DNA from 4 places in the Vreelandella aquamarina genome. Region 1 is predicted to be linked to each of the others. Evidence: predicted binding sites of a transcription regulator. Region 1 holds the regulator's gene; each other region holds the start of a gene.
What was found. The regulator sigma-54, encoded in region 1, starts transcription at its own class of promoters, with help from an activator protein. The targets are predictions, from matches to a motif close to TGGCACNNNNNTTGCTNT.

Region 1 (5,150 bases):
TGGACGTGTGAGTATCTTACGCGGCCTGTTCGCGTATCTTGGCCGTCATCAGGGTCAATAACTCTTTTTGACTGCTGGCTTTGCGTAACTGTTGACGGGTATTCGCATCGTTCATGATCGTCGCGACTTGCCCAAGCAGAGCGAGATGCGTGTCGTCCGCCTCTTCGGGTACGAGCAACACGAACACTAGATCGACTGGGTCGCCATCGATGGCATCGAAATCGACCGGCTCGGCAAGTTTCAAAAAGCCAGCGATGGGCGAGCTACAGTGCGGGCTACGTGCGTGGGGGATGGCAACGCCGTTGCCAATTCCCGTGCTGCCGAGACGCTCGCGTCCAATCAGGCGGCTAAACACTTCTTGGCTATCGAGGCTGGGTGTGTTTTGGGCGATGAAGGTGCTGAAAAACTCCAGCACCCGTTTTTTGCTGCCCCCGGGCACGTCGTAGAGTACGCGCTCCGGGGGAGGATGGTTTCCAACGTCATTGAGTTAACGCACGCCTGCGCCCTGGGCGCGAGCTTGTGCTTTTTCCTTGTGTTTAACGAGTTGACGATCGATTTTGTCTGCGAGCGCATCGATAGCGGCATACATGTCGTTATCGAGGGCTTCGGCATGAAGGTCGGCACCGGCGGCATGCAGCGTACAGGCTGCCTGCTGGCGTTCCTTCTCGACAGATAAGGTCACTTGCACCGTGGTGATGTTGTCGTAGTGGCGTTCGACGCGTTCCAGCTTTTCGTTAACGTAGTCACGCAAGGCGTCAGTCAGTTCAACGTGATGACCAGTGATGTTTACTTGCATTGACGTGCTCCTTATCCATCGGGCTGTACTTCGATTGTAACCCTTTTTGCGCTATTGCAAAGCCCCTGCGTCGAGTTTGTCACGCTCTACCGTTTAACTAGCGTAAACGGCGGCGCTCACTGGACGAGGGAATACCCATCGACTCGCGATATTTCGCCACCGTACGCCGGGCAACGCTGATGCCTCCCTCCTCAAGGAGGGTCACCAGGCGACTATCGGAGAGCGGTTTACCCGACGGCTCCTCTTGTATCAGTTTTTTGATCCGTGCACGGATGGCGGTGCTGGAGTGGCTATCGCCGCCATCGTGGCCGCTGACTTGGCTCGAGAAGAAGTACTTCAACTCGAACACGCCTCGTGGCGTATGTATGAATTTCTGCGTCGTCACGCGGGAGATCGTGGACTCGTGCATCTCCACGGCCTCGGCGATGTCGGCCAGGATCAGCGGTTTCATGGCCTCTTCGCCGTGCTCTAGAAAGCCGATCTGGCGGGCGATGATTTCACGACCTACTCGCAGAAGCGTGTCATTACGGCTGGAAAGGCTTTTGATCAGCCAGCGAGCTTCTTGGAGGTGCTCTTTCAAGAACTGGTTGTCTTGGCTCTTGTCGGCACGTTTGATCAAACTGGCGTAATCGGGCTGGATACGCAGGCGCGGCAGCGCCTCCGGGTTGAGCTCTAAGTGCCAGCCCTCGTTGTCATGGCGCACGACCAAATCGGGCGTGATATAGCTGTCGTCGGTCACGCCGTAGGCGCTGCCTGGGCGTGGGTCAAGGCTGCGAATTAAACGGATGACGTCGTCCAACTGCTCGTCATCCAGGCTCAGGCGGCGCTTGAGTAGCCGTAAATCGTCTTTGCCCAAGGCTTCGAGAAACTGACGCACCAAGCGTTTTGCGGGCATCAGTAGCGGGGTGTCTTCAGGCAGCGCGGCCAGCTGAAGCATTAGGCACTCGCGCAGGTCACGGGCAAACACGCCGGTGGGCTCGAACTGTTGTAAGCGCAACAGGGTGTTTTCTACTTCACGCTGGCTCAGGCTGTCGTGGCCTTGCGCCTTGAGGCCTTCGCGGATGTCGTTGAGCGGTTGAGTGAGATAGCCGTTGGCATCCAGTGCATCGATCAGGCTTTCGGCAATGGCATAGTCGCGGGGAGAGAAGTCGGTCATGGCCAATTGCCATAACAGATGGCCATGAAGGCTTTGGCCTGCGGCTTGGCGCTCGAAGTCGGGTCCTTCGCTGCTACCGCCCAAGCTACCCATGTCTTGGTAGGTGTCCGACCAGTCGCTGTCTACGGAGAGTTCGTTGGGAATGCTGTCCGACCACTCGGCCTCTTGAGGCTCGCTAACAGCCTGTTCGCCAAACTCATCCTCTTGTTCGAGCATGGGGTTAGCGTCCAGCGCTTGCTGAATTTCTTGACGGAGGTCCAGCGTGGAGAGCTGTAGCAGGGCAATGGCCTGCTGCAGCTGAGGTGTCATGGTCAGCTGTGTGCCGATACGCAATTGGAGAGAAGCTTTCATGACCATCTGAGAACCACTCGTTAATCAGAAAGCTCCACCCTAGAGCGAGTTATGGCTCTGTGCAAGTGCAATAAGCATGCCACTAAAAGAAAAGTTTGGTCAGTCCAGTGTTTAGAGGCGGAAGTCTGCGCCTAGATAGACATCACGAACCTTCTGGTTATTGAGAATCTCCTGGGCGTTTCCACTGGCGATGATATGGCCGTCGCCAACGATGTAGGCAATGTCACAAATATCCAGGGTTTCGCGCACGTTATGGTCAGTGATCAAGACGCCGATGTGGCGTTTTTTCAGTGCGCGGATGATGGTTTTGATTTCACCCACTGAAATAGGGTCGACCCCGGCAAACGGCTCGTCGAGCAGAATGAATGCGGGCTCGGTAGCGAGTGAGCGAGCGATCTCCACTCGGCGGCGCTCGCCCCCTGAGAGGCTCATGCCCAGGTTGTCGCGAATGTGGGTAATATGGAAATCTTCGAGCAGTGACTCGAGGCGTGCTTCCCGAGCGCTGCGGTCCAGCGCTTTGCGCGTCTCGAGAATCGCCATGATGTTATCGGCCACCGAGAGCTTGCGGAAAATGGAGGCTTCCTGGGGAAGGTAGCCAATCCCGGCCATGGCGCGCTCATGCATGGGCGCATGAGTCAGGTCGACGTCGTCGATACCGACGCTACCGGCATCGGATTTGACCAGTCCAACGATCATGTAAAACGACGTGGTTTTACCCGCCCCGTTGGGCCCCAGCAGGCCGACGACGCTACCCTGAGCGATTTCCAGGTTGATATCTTTCACGACCCGACGGCGTTTGTAGCTCTTCGCTAGGTGATGGGCGTAGAGCGTTTTGACAGGTGCGGAATCTGCAGAGGTTGATGCTGCCACGTGGCCGCTCCCTATTGTTCGGGCTGAAGAGTCATGCGAATGCGCTGGTTGTCGCTACCGCTCACGTCGGAGCGTGCTTGCACCACTTCCTGGTCGATGAAGTACTCCAAACGCCCCCCTTGGAAACGGTCGCCTTGCTGGGTCAGTTCGGCTTGGTCGATCAGCTCGACACGGCGTTCGGCGACATGGTAAACGATACGACGCGCCCAGCCCTCCATGGGGGTTTCTTGATCTTCGAGCTGATTGCGCAGGTAGGCGCGCTCACCCGTGGCAATAGCACGTGACAGCTCGCCTGCGTCGTTGCGCTGAATTTCGACGCGTTCGCCGCGCAGTTGCATCTCGCCCTGGCGAATGTCCACGTTGCCTGAGTAAACAGCGGTGCCAGCGCGCTGGTCGAGGTCCAGGCGGTCGGCTTCGACCTCGATGGGGGCTTGGCTTTGTGCCATGGCCGCCGTGGCGAGGGGTAGGGTTAACGCAAAGAGTGCAGTGCGGAGAGAGGCGTTCATCGCGACTCCTCAGGGTTACGAGTGGCAGGCGGGTGGACGCCGCGCACGTTATTGGTCAGGCGGACTTGGCTGTCATCGAGCCAAACGTCCATGCGGGAGGCTTCCATGCGCTGCGGCGGCTGCTGCAACAGCACGGGCGTATCGCTCCAGGCATGGCGCGTCACGCCATCGTAGTTTAATTGCTGCGTGTCGAGCTGCCAGCCCTCTTCGGGAGCCAGTAGCCGGGCAGACCCTCTTAGCGTCAGGGCCTGGGAATCGGTATTCAAGGTGCCGGTGTCTGCCGTGGCCAGCCACTCCCGCTGTTCGCTGTCGAACAGCGTCGCGCGCGGCGACATGACATCGGTCATGGCCGTTTGAGGCGTATGGACCAGTCGAGGCGTGACCAGCGACTGCTGGATAGCGCCTGTCTCGCCAAACAGGGTAATTTCGGCGTTCTCCAACACATGCCCAGGCTCCTGGGCACGGGCCTCCTGATCGATCTCACCCTCTTGCGGGCCGCGCGGGTCCAGCCAGACCAGCAGTCCGCCCAGGGCCACGACCATCGCCGTGATCCACACCCGTTTTCTGACTCTGAGACCCATCACGAGTGCCTGTGAAGATACGTGTCGAGCACGGCATCCCAGTGCCCTTGCGAAGTGAGCAGCGTATCGCAAATTTCACGTACCGCGCCGTGGCCGCCTAGCCGTTCCGTGATCCAATCGGCATGGGTGTGCATGTAATCAGGCGCATTGGGGACCGTGATGCCGACGCCGCAGCGCTTGATGGGAGCGAGGTCAGGCAGGTCATCACCGCAGTAGGCCACCTGCTCGAGGGTGATATCCAGTCGTTGGCAAAGCGCGCGAAGCGTCGTGAGCTTATCTTCGCAGCCTTGGTGAACGTGGCTAATGCCGAGCGCCGCCGCGCGCTGGCTGACCATGGGCGAATCGCGTCCGGTAATCAGTGCCACGTGAATGCCGACCCGCTTGAGCAGTTTCAAACCATGCCCGTCTTGGGTGTGAAACGCTTTGATTTCGATGCCGTCCGCCTGAAAGTAGAGGCGGCCATCCGTCAAGACGCCATCTACGTCTAGCGCGAGGAGTTTTACACGGCGAAGTCGGTCGAGTAGTGCATCGGGTAGGGCCATATAGCCTCCTTAACATCCATGGCGAAAAGCGTTATCACGCAGTTAAATCACACCGCTGGCTAGCAGATCGTGCATATGTAGCGCGCCGATGGGGCGCTGCTGCTCGTCGACGACAGCGAGCGCGGTTATCCGGCTATCTTCCATAATACGAACGGCCTCGGCAGCCAGTACGTCAGGGCCGATACGTTTGCCTGGGCGCGTCATGACATCGTCGACGCGCACGTCGCGCAGGTCATGAAATTGATCTAATGTGCGCCGAAGGTCGCCATCGGTATAGACGCCCGCCAAACGGCCTTCGCTGTCGATGACGCAAGTGAACCCCAGCCCTTGGCGCGTGATCTCCAATAG
Region 2 (5,150 bases), 1.3 Mb from region 1:
TATAGAACAGAAAGGCGATGACAGCGGCAATCAGCAGACATTGGAAGATGAGCGCACGTTTGGCGCGGTCTCGCCAGAACGGTGGCTTTTGGCCAACGGGGCGAGCGTTAGGTCTTACGGACATGGGTGGCGTCTCCGCGATACGGAAGGTCAATCAAATGGCCCGCCAGGACCCAAAGGGGTGGCGGGCCGGGGTCAAGCGAGACGCTTAGCGAATCGGCGGTGCGTACTGGAAGCCGCCTTGGTTCCACAGGGCGTTGACACCACGTTCGATTTCCAGCGGTGAACCCATACCTACGTTGCGCTCGAAGCTTTCACCGTAGTTACCCACTTGGCTCAGGATGTTGTAAGCCCAGTCGGCTTCGAGACCCATGCCTTCACCGTAGTTACCGTCCTGGCCGAGCAGACGCGCCACGTCCGGGTTCTCGGAGCTGAGCATCTCTTCAGCGTTTTCGCTGGTGACGCCGTACTCTTCACCGTTGATCATAGCGAATAGCGACCACTTCACGATGTTGAACCACAGATCGTCACCCTGACGCACGACCGGACCCAGCGGCTCTTTCGAGATGACATCCGGCAGAATCATGGCGCCCGCCGGGTCGTCGAGCTGAATGCGCAGGGCCGCCAGCTGAGAGGTGTCAGACGTCAGAACGTCACAGCGGCCTGCCTGGAAGCCACCGACGGTTTGCTCAGAGGTATCGAAAACGATGGGGTCGAACTCCATTCCGTTGGCACGGAAGTAGTCCGCTAGGTTCAGCTCGGTGGTGGTACCGGATTGGATACAGATCGCTGCGCCATCCAGCTCGGCCGCGCTGGTAATACCGAGGTCGCGAGATACCATGAAGCCCTGGCCGTCGTAGAAGTTAACGCCGGTGAAATTTAGGCCCAGGGTAGTGTCACGGGTAGTGGTCCAGGTGGTGTTACGAGAAAGAATATCCACTTCGCCAGACTGCAGCGCGGTGAAACGCTCGACGGCGTTCAACGAGATGTAGTTGACGGCATCCGCGTCGCCCAGTACCGCAGCGGCGACGGCGCGACAGACGTCAACGTCCAGGCCCTGCCAGTTGCCGTTATCGTCCGGGGCGGAAAAACCTGGTAAGCCGTCGCTCACGCCACACTGAACGGCACCACGCTCGCGGGTATCTTCCAGCGTATCGGCTTGGGCGGTGGCAACGCCCGCAAGAGTGATCGCGCCTGCAGAGGCCAGAAGTACCAGGTGTTTCTTATTGATCATGTTGTGTTCCCCTTCCTCGATTTTAGTGTCGTTATGCATGGTGATGCATCACTAAAAGCTAGCAAGGAAGGTGCCAAAAAAGATATGTCGGCAAATTCAGCGCTTTTCAACGTAAAATCAGCGAATTTAACGAAGGTCTTGGTGCAAAAAAGTGCGCCAGCGGCTACGCATTGCGCCTTTTTGGTGCGCAGCCGCTGGCGAGTGACCGAGCGCGCTAGCGAATGGGCGGCGCGTACTGAATCCCACCATCCTTCCACAGGGCATTCAGACCACGGGCAATGTTGAAATCAGAGTCCGCGCCCACGTTGCGGTCATAGATGTCCGCGTAGTTACCGACCTGTTTGACGATTTGGTAAGCCCAATCTGATTGTAGGCCCATGGCTTCGCCAAAGTCGCCGTCTTGCCCCAGCAGGCGCATCACATCGGAATTTTCTGAGCTTAACTGTTCATCCACATTGGCTTGGCTGACGCCCAGCTCTTCAGCGTTCAGCATGGCAAACAGCGACCACTTCACGATGTTGAACCACTGGTCATCGCCTTGGCGCACGGCGGGGCCTAGCGGCTTTTTGGAGATAATTTCGGGCAATACTACGGCCATATTGGGGTCGGCCAGTTGAATGCGCTGGGCGTAGAGCTGCGAGGCATCCGAGCTCAATACGTCGCAGCGGCCGGCTTCAAACCCAGCAATCGACTGCTCAGGTGAATCAAACACCACCGCATCATAGGTCATGTTGTTAATGCGGAAGTAGTCGGAAAGATTGAGCTCGCTGGTGGTGCCTGACTGGGTGCAAACAGCGGCCCCATCCAGCTCTTTGGCGCTCTGTACGCCGAGGTCGCTGGCCACCATAAACGCCTGGCCGTCGTAATAGCTGACGCCAGTGAAGTTCATCCCCAGCGTGGTGTCGCGGCTGGAGGTCCAGGTGGTGGTGCGGGAGAGTACGTCCACCTCGCCAGACTGCAGCGCGGCAAAGCGTTCCACTGAATCTAACGGCACGAAATTGACCTTGCTAGCATCGCCCAGCGCAGCGGCGGCAATAGCGCGACACACGTCGGTGTCCAGGCCGCGGTATTGGTCATTATCGTCTAACGATGAAAAGCCGGGCTGGGCCGCATTAACACCGCAGCGCACGCTGTCGCGCTCTTGAATGGCCTCAAGGGTATCGGCCATGGCCGTGGCAGGTACCCAGAGGGCCGGGGCTAATAGAGTGATTCCCAATCCTAACCAACGCGTGGTGTTCATTTGTTATTCCTTAACGTCGAGCGCAGCAACACTTGCGCATAAAAAAGGCCGGGCAGAGCCCGGCCTGATGCATGACGTTACCGCGAAGTTATGCGAAGGCTTTACGCATAAAGGGCGGCAGCGCCAGGGCACCACGGTGGGCATCTACTGTGTAGTACTGTAGCGGCATTTCGTGGCTGGCGGCAGCCTCTTCACGGAAGCTTTCAACGTTGGTGCTTTTGCCTGCTAGCGTCACGCTCCACCAGCCGGAAGGGTAGACCGGCTGGGGGAAGGGCAGGGTGGCCACGCTATCAAAGCCAGCTTCGCGCATGTCGTTACGCAGTTCGCGGATAATCGAGCCGCTGTGGTACAGCGGTGACTCACTCTGCTGAACCATGACGCCGCCGCTTTTCAGAATGCGGTGGCAGCGCTTCAAAAAGTCGGTTTTGAACAGGCCTTCGGCAGGGCCTACCGGGTCGGTGGAGTCGATGATCAGCACATCGATGCTTTCGTCGGCGGCGTCATCTACCCATTTCACGCCGTCAGCAAACAGCAGCTCGGCGCGGGGGTCGCCGTTGGCTTCCACCAGCGACGGGAAAAAGCGCTCGGAGGCTTTGGTCACTTCTTCATCGATGTCGATCTGAGTGACTTTTTCAACGCCCGGATGGCGCAGCACTTCTTTCAGCGTGCCGCAGTCGCCGCCGCCAATGATCACCACCCGCTTGGGGTCTGGGTGGGTGAACAGCGCCGGGTGAGCAATCATCTCGTGGTAGAGGAAGTTGTCGCGATCGGTCAGCATCACGCAGCCATCCAGCACCATCAGGTTGCCGTAGGTTTCGGTGGCGTACACTTCCAGGTGCTGGTAAGGGCTCTGCACATCAAGCAGTTTTTCGGTGATTTTCAGCGAGAAAGCGCTGCCGTGGCTATCAAAGACTTCGGTAAACCACTGGTCGTCGCGTAAGTCGCTCATTGCTTGGCTCCTGGGCACTGGTCGTTCGTTTGGGTCGGAATGCCCTGATGGTACTGCGGGCTTAAGTCGTGCAGCGCCTCCATAAAGGCGGTGACGTGGTCGGGATTGGTGAACTGGCTGATGCCGTGGCCCAAGTTGAACACGTGGCCCGGGCCGTGGCCGTAACTCTCCAGCACGCGGGCCACTTCGGCGCGAATGGCGGAGGGGCGAGCAAATAGCACGTTGGGGTCCAGGTTGCCCTGCAGGGCAACTTTATGGCCTACGCGGGCGCGGGCGTCGGAAAGCTCGGTCGACCAATCGATGCCCAGCGCGTCGGCACCGGCGCAGGCGATATGCTCAAGCCATTGGCCGCCGTTTTTGGTGAACAGAATCACCGGCACGCGGCGGCCGTCGTGTTCGCGGATCAGCCCGGAAACGATCTGCTCCATATAGCGCAGCGAGAACTCTAGGTAAGCAGGCGTGGAGAGCGCGCCGCCCCAGGTATCGAAAATCTGTACCGCCTGAGCACCGGCCCGAATCTGCGCGTTCAGGTAGTCAGTGACCGACTGCGCCAGCGTGTCCAGCAGCTGGTGCATGGTGTCCGGCGTGTCGTACAGCATGGTTTTCAGGTGGCGGAAGTCTTTGCTGGAACCGCCTTCGACCATGTATGTCGCCAGCGTCCAGGGGCTGCCGGAGAAGCCGATCAGTGGCATGCGGCCGTTCAGCTCGCGGCGTATGGTCGAGACCGCCCGCATCACGTAGTCCAGGTCGCGTTCGGCGTTTGGCACCGTCAGCGCGGCGACTTCTTCCGGCGTGCGGACGGTTTTTCTGAATTTGGGGCCTTCGCCGGTTTCGAAGTAGAGGCCCAGCCCCATGGCATCGGGGATGGTCAAAATATCCGAAAACAGAATCGCGGCGTCGAGCGGGTAGCGCTCTAGCGGCTGCAGGGTCACTTCGCAAGCCAGGTCATGATTGCGGCACAGGTCCATAAAGCTGCCTGCGTCGGCGCGGCTGGCGCGGTACTCCGGCAGGTAGCGGCCGGCTTGGCGCATCATCCACACCGGAGTGCGGTCAACGGGCTGGCGAGCCAGCGCGCGAAGAAAACGGTCGTTTTGCAAAGGTGTGGTGGTCATAAACACTTGCTCTTGAGAAATTTGCCCGCATTGTAAGGGAGTCATCGTACCTGAAGATAGGAATTGTACGTGAAGATCGCCGGGGGTGGCGGCGCAAGCCGTGGCAAAAATCGTCGCACCCCGCTAAGACCGTGAGGCCAGCGTGGCTTCCTGGTAAACTGTCCGCCCACTTCGCCAACACTGGTGTGGTTAACTGGTTTGGTTAATCAGCGAGGAAACCTGTGACCATTCGCTTCATTGCTGCCTCTCGGCTGCCCACTCCCTGGGCCACATTCACCATGCATGGCTTCGAAGACGACGCCACGGGTAAGGACCATATCGCCTTAACGTTGGGCGATGTGAGCGGCGGCGAGCCGGTGTTAGGGCGCGTGCACTCTGAGTGTTTAACCGGCGATGCGCTATTTTCGATGCGCTGCGACTGCGGCTACCAGTTGCAAGAAGCGCTGAAGCGCATTGCGGAAGAGGGGCGCGGCGTGCTGCTCTATTTACGCCAGGAAGGGCGTGGCATTGGCCTGCTCAATAAAATCCGCGCCTATCATCTGCAAGACCAGGGGGCCGATACCGTAGAAGCCAACGAGCAGCTCGGCTTCGGCGCTGACATGCGCCGCTACGACC
Region 3 (5,150 bases), 1.7 Mb from region 1:
CGGAAGCGCCCATCGTCGACGAGCGATTCGAGATTTTGATGCGTTGCCGCGATGATCCGCACATCGACTTTCACCGGCGTATGACCGCCCACCCGGTAAAACTCGCCGTCGGCCAGCACGCGCAGCAGACGCGTTTGCGTTTCAGCCGGCATATCGCCAATCTCATCCAGAAACAGCGTGCCGCCGTTGGCCTGCTCGAAGCGGCCTTGGCGCTGCTGGGCCGCACCGGTAAAGGCCCCTTTTTCGTGCCCAAACAGCTCGGATTCGATCAAGTCGCGCGGAATCGCCGCCATATTCAGTGCAATAAACGGCTTGCCAGACCGGGGGCTGTGCTGGTGCAGCGCCTGAGCCACTCGCTCTTTACCCGTGCCCGACTCGCCGTTGATCAGTACCGTAATATGCGAATGGGAGAGCCGACCAATGGCGCGAAAGACTTCCTGCATGGCGGGCGCTTCACCGATGATCTCGGCGCTCAACCCCTCTGGCACGCTCACCGGCCGCTGGCGTTCACGGGCGTGGGCGACCGCACGGCGCACCAGCGCGAGCGCTTCGTCCACATCGAACGGCTTGGGCAAGTACTCGAACGCCCCACCCTGATAAGAGGCCACGGCGCTGTCCAGGTCGGAGTGTGCGGTCATGACGATGACCGGCAGGTCCGGATGGGCGTCACGCACCCGCGACATCAAATCCAGCCCGTCGATGCCCGGCATACGGATATCGGTGACCAGCACATCCGGCGGATTGTCCAACAGTCGCGCAAGCGCCGTATCCGCTCGCTCGATACACTCGACCTCCAAGTCGGGTTGCGCCAGCGCGCGCTCCAACACCCAGCGGATAGCGCGGTCATCATCGACAATAACCACTCGTGCAACATCGGTACGTGTCGCCTCAGTCATGACGCTTCTCCGGTGCAATTAATAACCAATGGAATCAGTAAACGAAATTCGGTATGTCCGGGTCGTGAGTCGCATTCGATCAATCCTTGATGTTGGTGCAATATTGACTGGGCAATCGATAGCCCTAGGCCGCTGCCTTCCGCGCGGCCAGAGACCATCGGGTAAAAAAGCGTGTCGCGCAGCGCCTCGGGAATACCAGGGCCGTTATCGATCACGCCCACTTCACTCACCAAGCGGTGCCGTTCGGCCCCCAGGGTAAACTGACGGCGCGCACGGGTCCGAAGCGTCAGTTCGGGAGCGGACGTGCCCGCATCGCTCATGGCCTGAACGGCGTTGCGCGCTACGTTGAGCACCGCTTGGATCATTTGCGATTCGTCACCGGAAAGATCCGGCAGGCTGGGGTCGTAATCGCGGTTGACGGTGACATGGGGATGCTCGGCAATCAGCAGCGCTCGCACTCGCTCCAGCACTTTATGGATATTGACCGGCTCATGTTTAATGATGCGGTTCGGGCCCAGCATGGAATCAACCAAATCTCGTAAGCGGTCTACTTCTTCGACGATGATATGGGTAAATTCCCGCAGCGCCGGGTCGTCTAAATCACGCTCCAGCAGTTGCGCCGCACCGCGAATGCCGCCTAATGGGTTCTTCACCTCGTGAGCCAAGCCCCGCGCCAGCACCTTGATGGTCTCTTGGCGAGTGGTGAGCGCCTCTTCCCGGGAGATCTGCATCAAGCGATCCCGCGGCTCGACCTCCAACAGCAGTTCATCGGCAGAGAGCGGCGTGACCGTATAATCGACGGTCAGCGGGTCGCTATTGAGCGGCGTAATACGCGCCTCGCGCTGTGTGTAGGGATGGAACGCATCGCGCGCTTTGGCCAGCACTTCATCGATGCTTTCATCACCGCCGAGCAACGTATCCAAACTGATGCCCTGCACGCGGCTGAAGCTCACCGCCAGCAGCGCTTCCGCGGCCGGGTTCATCCAGCGCACGCGGAGTTCACCGTCGAGCAGCAGAACTGCGGTGGTGAGGTGTTCGAGTAAACGCTGATACATGGCGTGTCCTGAAGCGTCGCTCCGACCAATACTCATGGGCACTGATCCATTAAAGAGGGGTGTTAGGGGAGGAGCTGCAAAAAGCGCGCCAATTCAGCGCAAACCGCGGCTTGCACGGCTTGTGGGCAGATGACGGGCGCATGGCGAGCCTTTATAGCGCAATGCGCTGTCGCCCTCGCCGCCCTAATGCACCATTATAGTGCACAAGACTATTCAGCGATAAAAATAGTCACCGGATCGGTGCGGTGCTGCACACGGCCCTGGCTATCCAGCAGCTCGGCGTACACTTGGTGCGCCCCTGCAGGCAAGCCTGCCAACCAGAAAGCGTCACTATGCAGGGCCGACTGGCTGAGTTCGCCATTCACCAGCAGTTGAATCTGATGGTCGTCTCGCAGCGGTGGCACCACCTGCACTTCCACTGGCGTCATACCGCCTCGCACGGAAGCACCGCTAGCGGGATTAGCAATCGTAAAACGGTCATAAGGCATAAACGGCTGACCCGGCCTACCCAGGCTTCGCGGTGCCGCTGTAGAAGGGCGCGACGCCGATGGCATGCTGGGCAGCGGTGCCAGCGTAATGGCATCCCCACCCCGCTCAGGGTTATCGGTAAACGTCACGTTGCCCTGCTCATCCACCACGCGATACACCGTTTGCGACTGGGCCACGCTTACCCATAGGCACAGTAGAAGCACTGCCGCTGTGGATAAGCCTATTTTGTGTTGCAAACGTCGTCTGCTCATCATTACTAGCCCCTGCGTATTCGCTTCCATAAAAAAACCCCGCCGAGGCGGGGTTTTCTGGCTAATCACACCGCAAGGGTGATTTTAGCACCGTCATTAAAGACCGTTCTTAACAAGAGTAGTACATGTCGAACTCGATCGGGTGAGTCGTCATGCGGATACGCTCGACGTCTTCCATCTTCAGTTCGATATAGGCATCGATCATGTCGTCGGTGAACACGCCACCTTCGGTCAGGAACGCACGGTCAGCATCGAGTGCTTCCAGCGCTTGATCCAGGCTGTTAGCAACGGTCGGTACGGACTTGCCTTCTTCCGGCGGCAGGTCGTACAGGTTCTTATCCATGGCATCGCCAGGATGGATCTTGTTCTTGATACCGTCGATACCCGCCATCAGCATCGCTGCAAACGCCAAGTAGGGGTTGGCAGTCGGATCAGGGAAGCGAGTCTCTACACGCTTGCCTTTCGGGCTAGCGGTGTACGGAATACGGATAGAAGCAGAACGGTTACGGGCACTGTAGGCCAGCATGACCGGTGCTTCGAAGCCCGGCACCAGACGCTTGTACGAGTTGGTAGAAGCGTTGGTGAAGGCGTTCAGGGCACGAGCGTGCTTGATGATACCACCGATGTAGTACAGCGCCATTTCAGACAGGCCCGCGTACTCGTCACCCGCGAACTGGTTTTGGCCATCTTTCCAGAACGACTGGTGTACGTGCATACCTGAACCGTTGTCGCCTACCAGCGGCTTCGGCATGAAGGTAGCGGTTTTGCCGTAAGCGTGTGCCACGTTGTGGATCACGTACTTCATTTCCTGAACTTCGTCAGCTTTCTTCACCAGCGTGTTGAATTTAACGCCGATTTCGTTCTGACCCGCGTTAGCTACTTCGTGGTGGTGAACTTCGACGGTCTGACCGATCGCTTCCAGGGTATTACACATCGCGCCACGGATATCGTGGAAGCTATCGACCGGGGGAACCGGGAAGTAGCCGCCTTTCACGCGGGGACGGTGGCCCAGATTGCCACCTTCGACTTGGTTACTGGTCGCCCATGCACCTTCATCAGAGGTGATTTTGTACATGGCACCTTGGATGTCGGCTTTCCAGTGTACTTCGTCGAAGATGAAGAATTCCGGCTCCGGACCGAAGAAGGCCGTGTCGCCCAGACCGGTAGACTGCAGGTACGCTTCGGCACGCTTAGCGATGGAGCGCGGGTCGCGATCGTAGCCCTGCATGGTCGCCGGCTCGATGATGTCGCAACGCAGAATCAGGGTAGCGTCTTCGGTGAAGGGGTCCAAGAAACCGGTGCCGTCTTCCGGACGCAGGATCATGTCAGACTCGTTGATGCCCTTCCAACCGTTGATGGAAGAGCCATCGAACATCTGGCCATTTTCAAAAAACTCTTCGTTCACGTCACGTGCCGGTACGGTGACGTGCTGCTCTTTACCGCGCGTGTCGGTGAAACGCAGATCTACCCACTTAACATCATGTTCTTCGATTAGCGCGAGAGTCTTGGCTGACATAGTGTCCTCCGGTATGAGCGTGGCTTAAAGCGTGTAACTGTAAGCTATCGATAAAAGTGTTATTCAACAAATCGTTCAACACGCAATTGCATGTGGCGCGTTTGTCTTTTTTGTTCGCTTAACGTTTGTCTGACGATGGATAACAAACCGCCCAGCGATCATTTCAGACCGGCTATCGTTGTAGCACGCCTGGAGGCGTCTGCCTACGCTTCAATAGCCGCTGATGAAACTATCTATGATTCATAAGCACAGAGCATGCCAACCCTGCACCATAATGGCCATAAAAAATAACAAGCCATTGTTTTTAAATACGAAAAATCACTAAACGTCTGCGTCTTAATGTGGCAACACATCGTCACGCTTCGTACGGAAAGGGCATCTCGTGTCTCATATGCACAAAAATAGTGCATTCAAGCCACAGAACGCACCAAATTGGTTAGAGGAGAGGCACTTGCACCTCCCTGTTGTTAAAAAAGTTTCTCTTGCTACGCAAAGAAACCCACATCTACAATAAATTACAATCGGAGACGCTTCATAACAAAAGGAAGCCGCGTGCATGGGTACGGTTTGCTTTATCGTAGACGCTTCAGTGACAGGAGCTTTGCTACCGCGCCACTTGCGCTCCATTCGCCAGTCCGGCCTGGCCGACCATGTGATGCCGATCATCGTCACCTGCGCGCAGGCGGACGAGCGGCTCACCGCCCTCGAACAGCGTTATCATGCCCACTGTCTGGTAACCCCCTCGCAAATGCTCGGCGCGCGCCTCAATCAAGCGGCTTATATCAGTCAAGCAGAGTGGCTGCTGATTGCGCTGCATAAAGAACCCATGGCGGCACAGCTTTGGTACCTGCTCTATCCGCAGCTCAACACGGCGATGGATGCACTGCTCATCAACGCGGCTACGCCCCGGTTTTCGGAGCGATTGCTGCTGCACTTTCTCAGT
Region 4 (5,150 bases), 220 kb from region 1:
ACATTCACCACGGTGCCGATCAGGTGAATCATGGCGTGGAGCAGATCGTCGGCGTCAACGAAGAGCTCTCCACCCGAACTGAAGAGCAGGCGGCCTCCTTGGCAGAAACCGCCTCCAGCATGGAGCAATTAACGGCCACGGTGAAACAGAACGCCGACCACGCTGACCATGCCCGCACCCTGGCCACCAAAACCGCTGAAAGCGCCCAACGCGGTAGCGACGCTATGGCGTCAGTGATTCACACAATGGAGAACATCAACAACAGCGCGACGCAAATGAGCAGCATCGTGAATACCATTGATGCCATCGCTTTTCAGACCAATATTCTGGCGCTGAACGCCTCGGTGGAAGCGGCCCGCGCAGGCGAGCAAGGCCGTGGTTTTGCCGTCGTCGCCAATGAAGTGCGCCAGCTGGCCAGCCGCTCGGCGTCCGCCGCCCAAGAGATCAAAGGATTGATTGAAAACGCGGATGCGCAGGTGGTCGAAGGCAGCCGCCAAGTCAAAAACACGGGTGAGATGATTACCGGTGTGGTCGCCGATATTCAGCAGCTCAGTACGCTGGTACAGGAAATCTCGGCAGCCACCATCGAGCAGAGCAGCGGTATCGAGCAGGTCAACCAGGCCGTGACGCAGATGGATCAAATGACCCAGCAAAACGCGGGACTGGTACAGCAGAGCAACCACGCGACCCAGCAGCTAGCGCAGCTAAGCACCCAGCTTCGCCACTTGGTGACTAACTTCAAGTTGAACAAAGAAACCCACCAGCCTGCCATTGCCGCGCCCGCAGCCCAACCCTCTTCCTTCAGCGACTTCTAATAGTCATAGCCCCCGCCCAACCAGGCGGGGGCTTGCTCACCTTATTTCCCAGCTACACCTTGCCCTGGTTATCCAACTCTACTGCTTCGTGCATTCGCGCCAGGATGTCGGGCACCGCAGCCTGTACGCGGTTCCAGCTAGGAATGAACGGCCGTTCGCGAGGGTTATCTAAGAATAAGTTGCCTGCTTCCAGCAGGTTGCTGGCAAACAGCTCTACCGCCTGCTCTTCACAGTGGCGATCCAAACTCAGGCCATTCATGGTGGCGTCGTGATCATAGGCTTCGATCAAATCGAGCGCTAAACGGTAGTATGTCGCTTTTAGCGTGCGGAAATCTTCACTGCTGAAGCTCACGCCTTGGGTGGCCAGCTTGCGGTACAGCGCTTTGGCGATATCCAGACTCATGCGATTCAGGCCGCCGTTGGCATCATCCTCGCTAACGGGCTGATGCTTGTGGTCGTAGGCATCGGCAATATCGACCTGACAGAGCTGGCGGTGTGAATAGTTACGCTGCAGTTCAGACAACACCCCAATCTCCAGGCCCCAGTCAGCGGGGATACGAATGCCCTCCAGCACATCGCTGCGCATCGCAAACTCTCCCGAGAGCGGATAACGGAAGCTATCCAAGTAGTCCAAATAGGGCAGCGGCCCGCATACGGTTTTGAGCGCTCGCAGTAGCGGCGTCACCATCAGCCGAGACACCCGGCCGTTGAGCTTTCCTTCGGCAATGCGGGGGTAATAGCCTTTGCAGAAACTGTAATTGAACCGTGGGTGAGCCACGGGATACATGAGCCGCGCCAGCAGGCTACGGTCATAGGTCAGAATATCGCAGTCATGCAGGCCAACCACCGACGAGCGGCCAGAGGCCAGCACGTATCCTGCGCAATACCACACGTTGCGCCCTTTGCCGGGCTCTAAGGCCCCTAAACCGTGGCTTTCCAGCTCGGCGTCTAGCTCACGCAGGCGTGGACCATCGTTCCATAGAATGCGGGTGTGCTGGGGAAGACGAGAGAAGAATTCGCGGGCATATAGGAATTGCTCACGGTCTGCCCGGTCCAGGCCGATCACAATCTCATTGAGATAAGGCACTTTCACCAGCTCATCGACAATGGCCGAAAGCGCTGGGCCTTCCAACTCGGAAAATAGCGACGGGAGTATCAACCCCATCGGACGACGCTTGGCAAACTGGCCTAGCTCCTGCTCTAGCGCCTCCACCGGACGGCGAGTGAGGTTGTGGAAATCGGTAATGACGCCATTCTGATGAAAATCACTCATACGCTGATCCCTCGTTGATTAGGCCGTAACGGACGCTTGGGTAGGTGCCGACGCTAATCGGCGGTCGTCTCGCCCCCACCAGTGGGCCACCCCCTCGGCCCAGCCTGTCGGCCCGGTTTCCTGAGTGCGATATAGCGCTGTATTCGTCGGCGTGACGGTCAAGTCGTGGCACCCTTTGATCACGACGGCCCGATCAACGGCATCGAGCATGGATATATCGTTCGGGCCGTCACCTAGTCCTAATGAGAGCGGCTCACGGCCACGCAACGCGGTAAAGCGTTTGATGAGCCAATCAACGGCGCTGCCCTTATCCGAGGCTTTCCCCATCACATGCCAAAAGCGTCCGCCTTGGGTGAGCATCAAGCCATCGCCTTTCAGCGCTAACCGGAAATTGGCCAGCGCAGCCTCGTCGTCTTCCCAAATAAGCGGCTCGCTGCCTTCACGCTGCCGGGCCGCTTTGGCGCGGGTTTCGTCTAAACCGGTGAGCGACATCACAGCCGCCATATCCAGTTCGCTCATCCGGGTAAAGCGCACGCCCAAACGCTTGCGCCAGACGTTCAGCCGTGCACGGATAAACCCCACGTCCACACCGGTGTGTTTCACGACAACGCCGTCCAGCCCGCTGCCAGGGCGATCTAACCGGGCGTGACACCAGCCCGGAGGCAGGCCAATCACAGCGCCGTTTTCCGCCACGAACGGCGTCGCCGTCAGGCCTAGTGCTTCACGCAGGGAGATCAGCTCGGCGCGGGTTTTACTGGTGACCGGGATCACGGGCACGCCCAGCTGTTTTAGGCGCGCCAACCAAGGCGCGGCAGGAGAGAAGTCGTAACTGTGGTGATCGAGCAGCGACCCATCTAAGTCGGTGACCACCAAGCGCGGCTGAAGGGCCGGGTCGGGGCTTCCTGGCGGCTGCTGGGTAAGGCTCGCCCCCTCAGAGTGGGCGGCTGTCGTGCGGGTGTGTTCGGTCATGACACCACCTTATTGCGTTCTTGAAAGCCGTTACGCGGACGTCGTTCTTAGATAAGCAATAAAGCAGAATGCATGCCAATAGCATTTAGATAATAAAAATCAAACGCTTGAAAAAAATCACGGTGCCATAACGACGGTAAGCACCAAAACAGGGCACCTAAAGTGCACCAGTACAGTGCGGGAAGAGGCTCGTAATAAAACGGCCCCGGAAGACATCTGCAAAAAAGTTGCACAAAGCCTTGGCAAACGCTCACAAATAGCTATACTCGAATTGTACCCACTGACAACCTTGTACACCCCCTCACCTGATGTCAGTGGGCTGCAGTGAGCCAAGCCCTTTCATGCCCGCCTCCCCCGGCGGGCTTTTTTTGACCACACTGCTACTCCACGTGAATCACTACCTCGACGCGGCGATTGCGTGCCCGCCCTTCTGCCGTGCTGTTATCTTCCAACGGCTGCGTCGCCGCAAGCCCCACGGCCCGCAGCCGCTCAGGCGCAACACCGGCCGCTTCCAAGGCTTCGACAATGGCAATCGCACGGGCGCTAGAGAGCGCCCAGTTCGAGGAGAACTCTGGGGTATTAATGGTCTGGCTATCGGAGTGGCCCTCAACCCACACTTCACCGTCATAGCGCTGAATCGTCTCCAGCAGGCTACCTACCAGCGATGAGCCGCCTTGTGTCAGCTCTGCCGTCGCCGAGGGGAAAAGCAGCCTGTCCTGCACGCGTAGGCTGATCCCTTCGGCCACCCGGGAGACTTCGACACCCTCCAAGTTGGGCAAATAGGGGGACGCCTCTACCCGCTCGGCCAAGTTTTCCGTGAGTGCTAGAGCGCTACTGATGGCCTCGTCGCTGACCTCTTGTACATTCACGGGGGGGCGATCCGTGAGAAGTACCATGTAATCCGCTAAGGGAAGCGGCGCTGGCGGATCCTCTTCCCGCACCAGAGGCGTGGGCAGCCTCGTCGTTGACGACGAAGGCGCAGACGCCAACGCGGCTTGCAGGGTGTCGATGAGCGACGCTACCCGCGTAGGCTCTGATGGTGATGCAGAGTTCACCGCCTCTTCCGGCAGCGCCAGTAACGGCGGCACGCTGGGCACCACCTCGGCTCGCGGGGGCAGCCCTGCCACGCCCAAGGCGGCGCTGATCGCCATGGGGCTGAGCTCACCAGGCACCACCACTGGCATTGGGGAGCGCGGTGGGCGACGCTCATCCAGTAAGGCAGGCAGCGGCACTTCCAGCGGTGTCGCCAGGCCTGTGCTCGTGTCCACTTCCGCGTCATCGGGGGTCCAGTCGGGGCTTGTGACCCCGGCAGCCGCAATAATGATGACGAATAGGGCGACCAGCAGCGTCATAATATCGATATAGCTGATCATCCAGCCGCTGTTGCTATCGTCCTCAGGGTACGTCGACATCAGGGAGTCATGACGTGGGCCGCTGCGGTGGTCCTCAAGCATGGGAGTGATTACTCATTCAAGTTTCTAACCTCGTGGCCGATCTATGCTAAGCATGGCAAACTAGTCTATCAAAAAGCCGATTAGTAGCGATAAGGAACTACCAGGTGCGCACTCGTCCTATGTCACACCCCATTGTCGATTTTTTACGCCCCGTTGGCCTGGGACTTGCGAGCCTGATGCTCAGCGGCTGTTTTTACGCCAGCACTTCTCAGGCCCCCATTGCCACAACATACCCCTACACGGAACAGCAAAAAATGCAGGCCGCCCAGCATTGGGAAGTGCTTGCTCAGCATGAAGCCGCCGGCATCCTATCCAGCGAGCGGGTGCGCTTTCGTGACCTACACATTGCGGCGCCGGAACATGAGCAGTACGGCTCATATTACAGCGGCGGGGAATTCGAGCGTGGTTTTAGAACACTGTTGACCAGCGAGCTAGTATCCGGTGGTGGCAGCGTGACGACTCAGCCTCGCGCTAACGGCGCCACCATCCAAATCGACGTGGAAGTGGTCGAACACCGGGATCGCGGCTATACGCGCCCCCCTTCGGCGCTTACACCGCCTTGGCGAGTGGCATCGCGGTGGCCAGTATCCCGTTGGGCAACTGGAGCGAGCCAGCATTGGCACTCATTCCGGCGGCCAT

Region 2: CTT34_RS17165 (amino acid ABC transporter substrate-binding protein) is a predicted target of sigma-54. The motif match lies at 1,293-1,310, and genes of this name have one in related genera.
Region 3: glnA (glutamate--ammonia ligase) is a predicted target of sigma-54. The motif match lies at 4,451-4,468, and genes of this name have one in related genera.
Region 4: CTT34_RS12495 (HAD-IIB family hydrolase) is a predicted target of sigma-54. The motif match lies at 3,118-3,135, and genes of this name have one in related genera.

The regions. Positions count from the first base shown of each region.
Region 1 covers NZ_CP024621.1:2,377,680-2,382,829, reverse strand. The annotation lists partial or broken gene ptsN (PTS IIA-like nitrogen regulatory protein PtsN) at 17-483, opposite strand; gene hpf (ribosome hibernation-promoting factor, HPF/YfiA family) at 488-796, opposite strand; gene CTT34_RS11575 (RNA polymerase factor sigma-54) at 894-2,309, opposite strand; gene lptB (LPS export ABC transporter ATP-binding protein) at 2,415-3,173, opposite strand; gene lptA (lipopolysaccharide transport periplasmic protein LptA) at 3,185-3,679, opposite strand; gene lptC (LPS export ABC transporter periplasmic protein LptC) at 3,676-4,260, opposite strand; gene CTT34_RS11555 (KdsC family phosphatase) at 4,260-4,802, opposite strand; gene CTT34_RS11550 (KpsF/GutQ family sugar-phosphate isomerase) at 4,845-5,150, opposite strand, start outside.
Region 2 covers NZ_CP024621.1:3,636,185-3,641,334, reverse strand. The annotation lists gene CTT34_RS17170 (amino acid ABC transporter permease) at 1-124, opposite strand, end outside; gene CTT34_RS17165 (amino acid ABC transporter substrate-binding protein) at 209-1,234, opposite strand; gene CTT34_RS17160 (amino acid ABC transporter substrate-binding protein) at 1,449-2,474, opposite strand; gene speE (polyamine aminopropyltransferase) at 2,563-3,423, opposite strand; gene hemE (uroporphyrinogen decarboxylase) at 3,420-4,535, opposite strand; gene ribA (GTP cyclohydrolase II) at 4,757-5,150, shown strand, end outside.
Region 3 covers NZ_CP024621.1:227,680-232,829, reverse strand. The annotation lists gene ntrC (nitrogen regulation protein NR(I)) at 1-896, opposite strand, end outside; gene glnL (nitrogen regulation protein NR(II)) at 893-1,951, opposite strand; gene CTT34_RS01150 (DUF4124 domain-containing protein) at 2,161-2,694, opposite strand; gene glnA (glutamate--ammonia ligase) at 2,801-4,207, opposite strand; gene CTT34_RS01140 (glycosyltransferase family protein) at 4,764-5,150, shown strand, end outside.
Region 4 covers NZ_CP024621.1:2,599,530-2,604,679, forward strand. The annotation lists gene CTT34_RS12485 (methyl-accepting chemotaxis protein) at 1-815, shown strand, start outside; gene CTT34_RS12490 (glycosyltransferase family protein) at 868-2,088, opposite strand; gene CTT34_RS12495 (HAD-IIB family hydrolase) at 2,107-3,057, opposite strand; gene CTT34_RS12500 (OmpA family protein) at 3,438-4,511, opposite strand; gene CTT34_RS12505 (hypothetical protein) at 4,616-5,150, shown strand, end outside.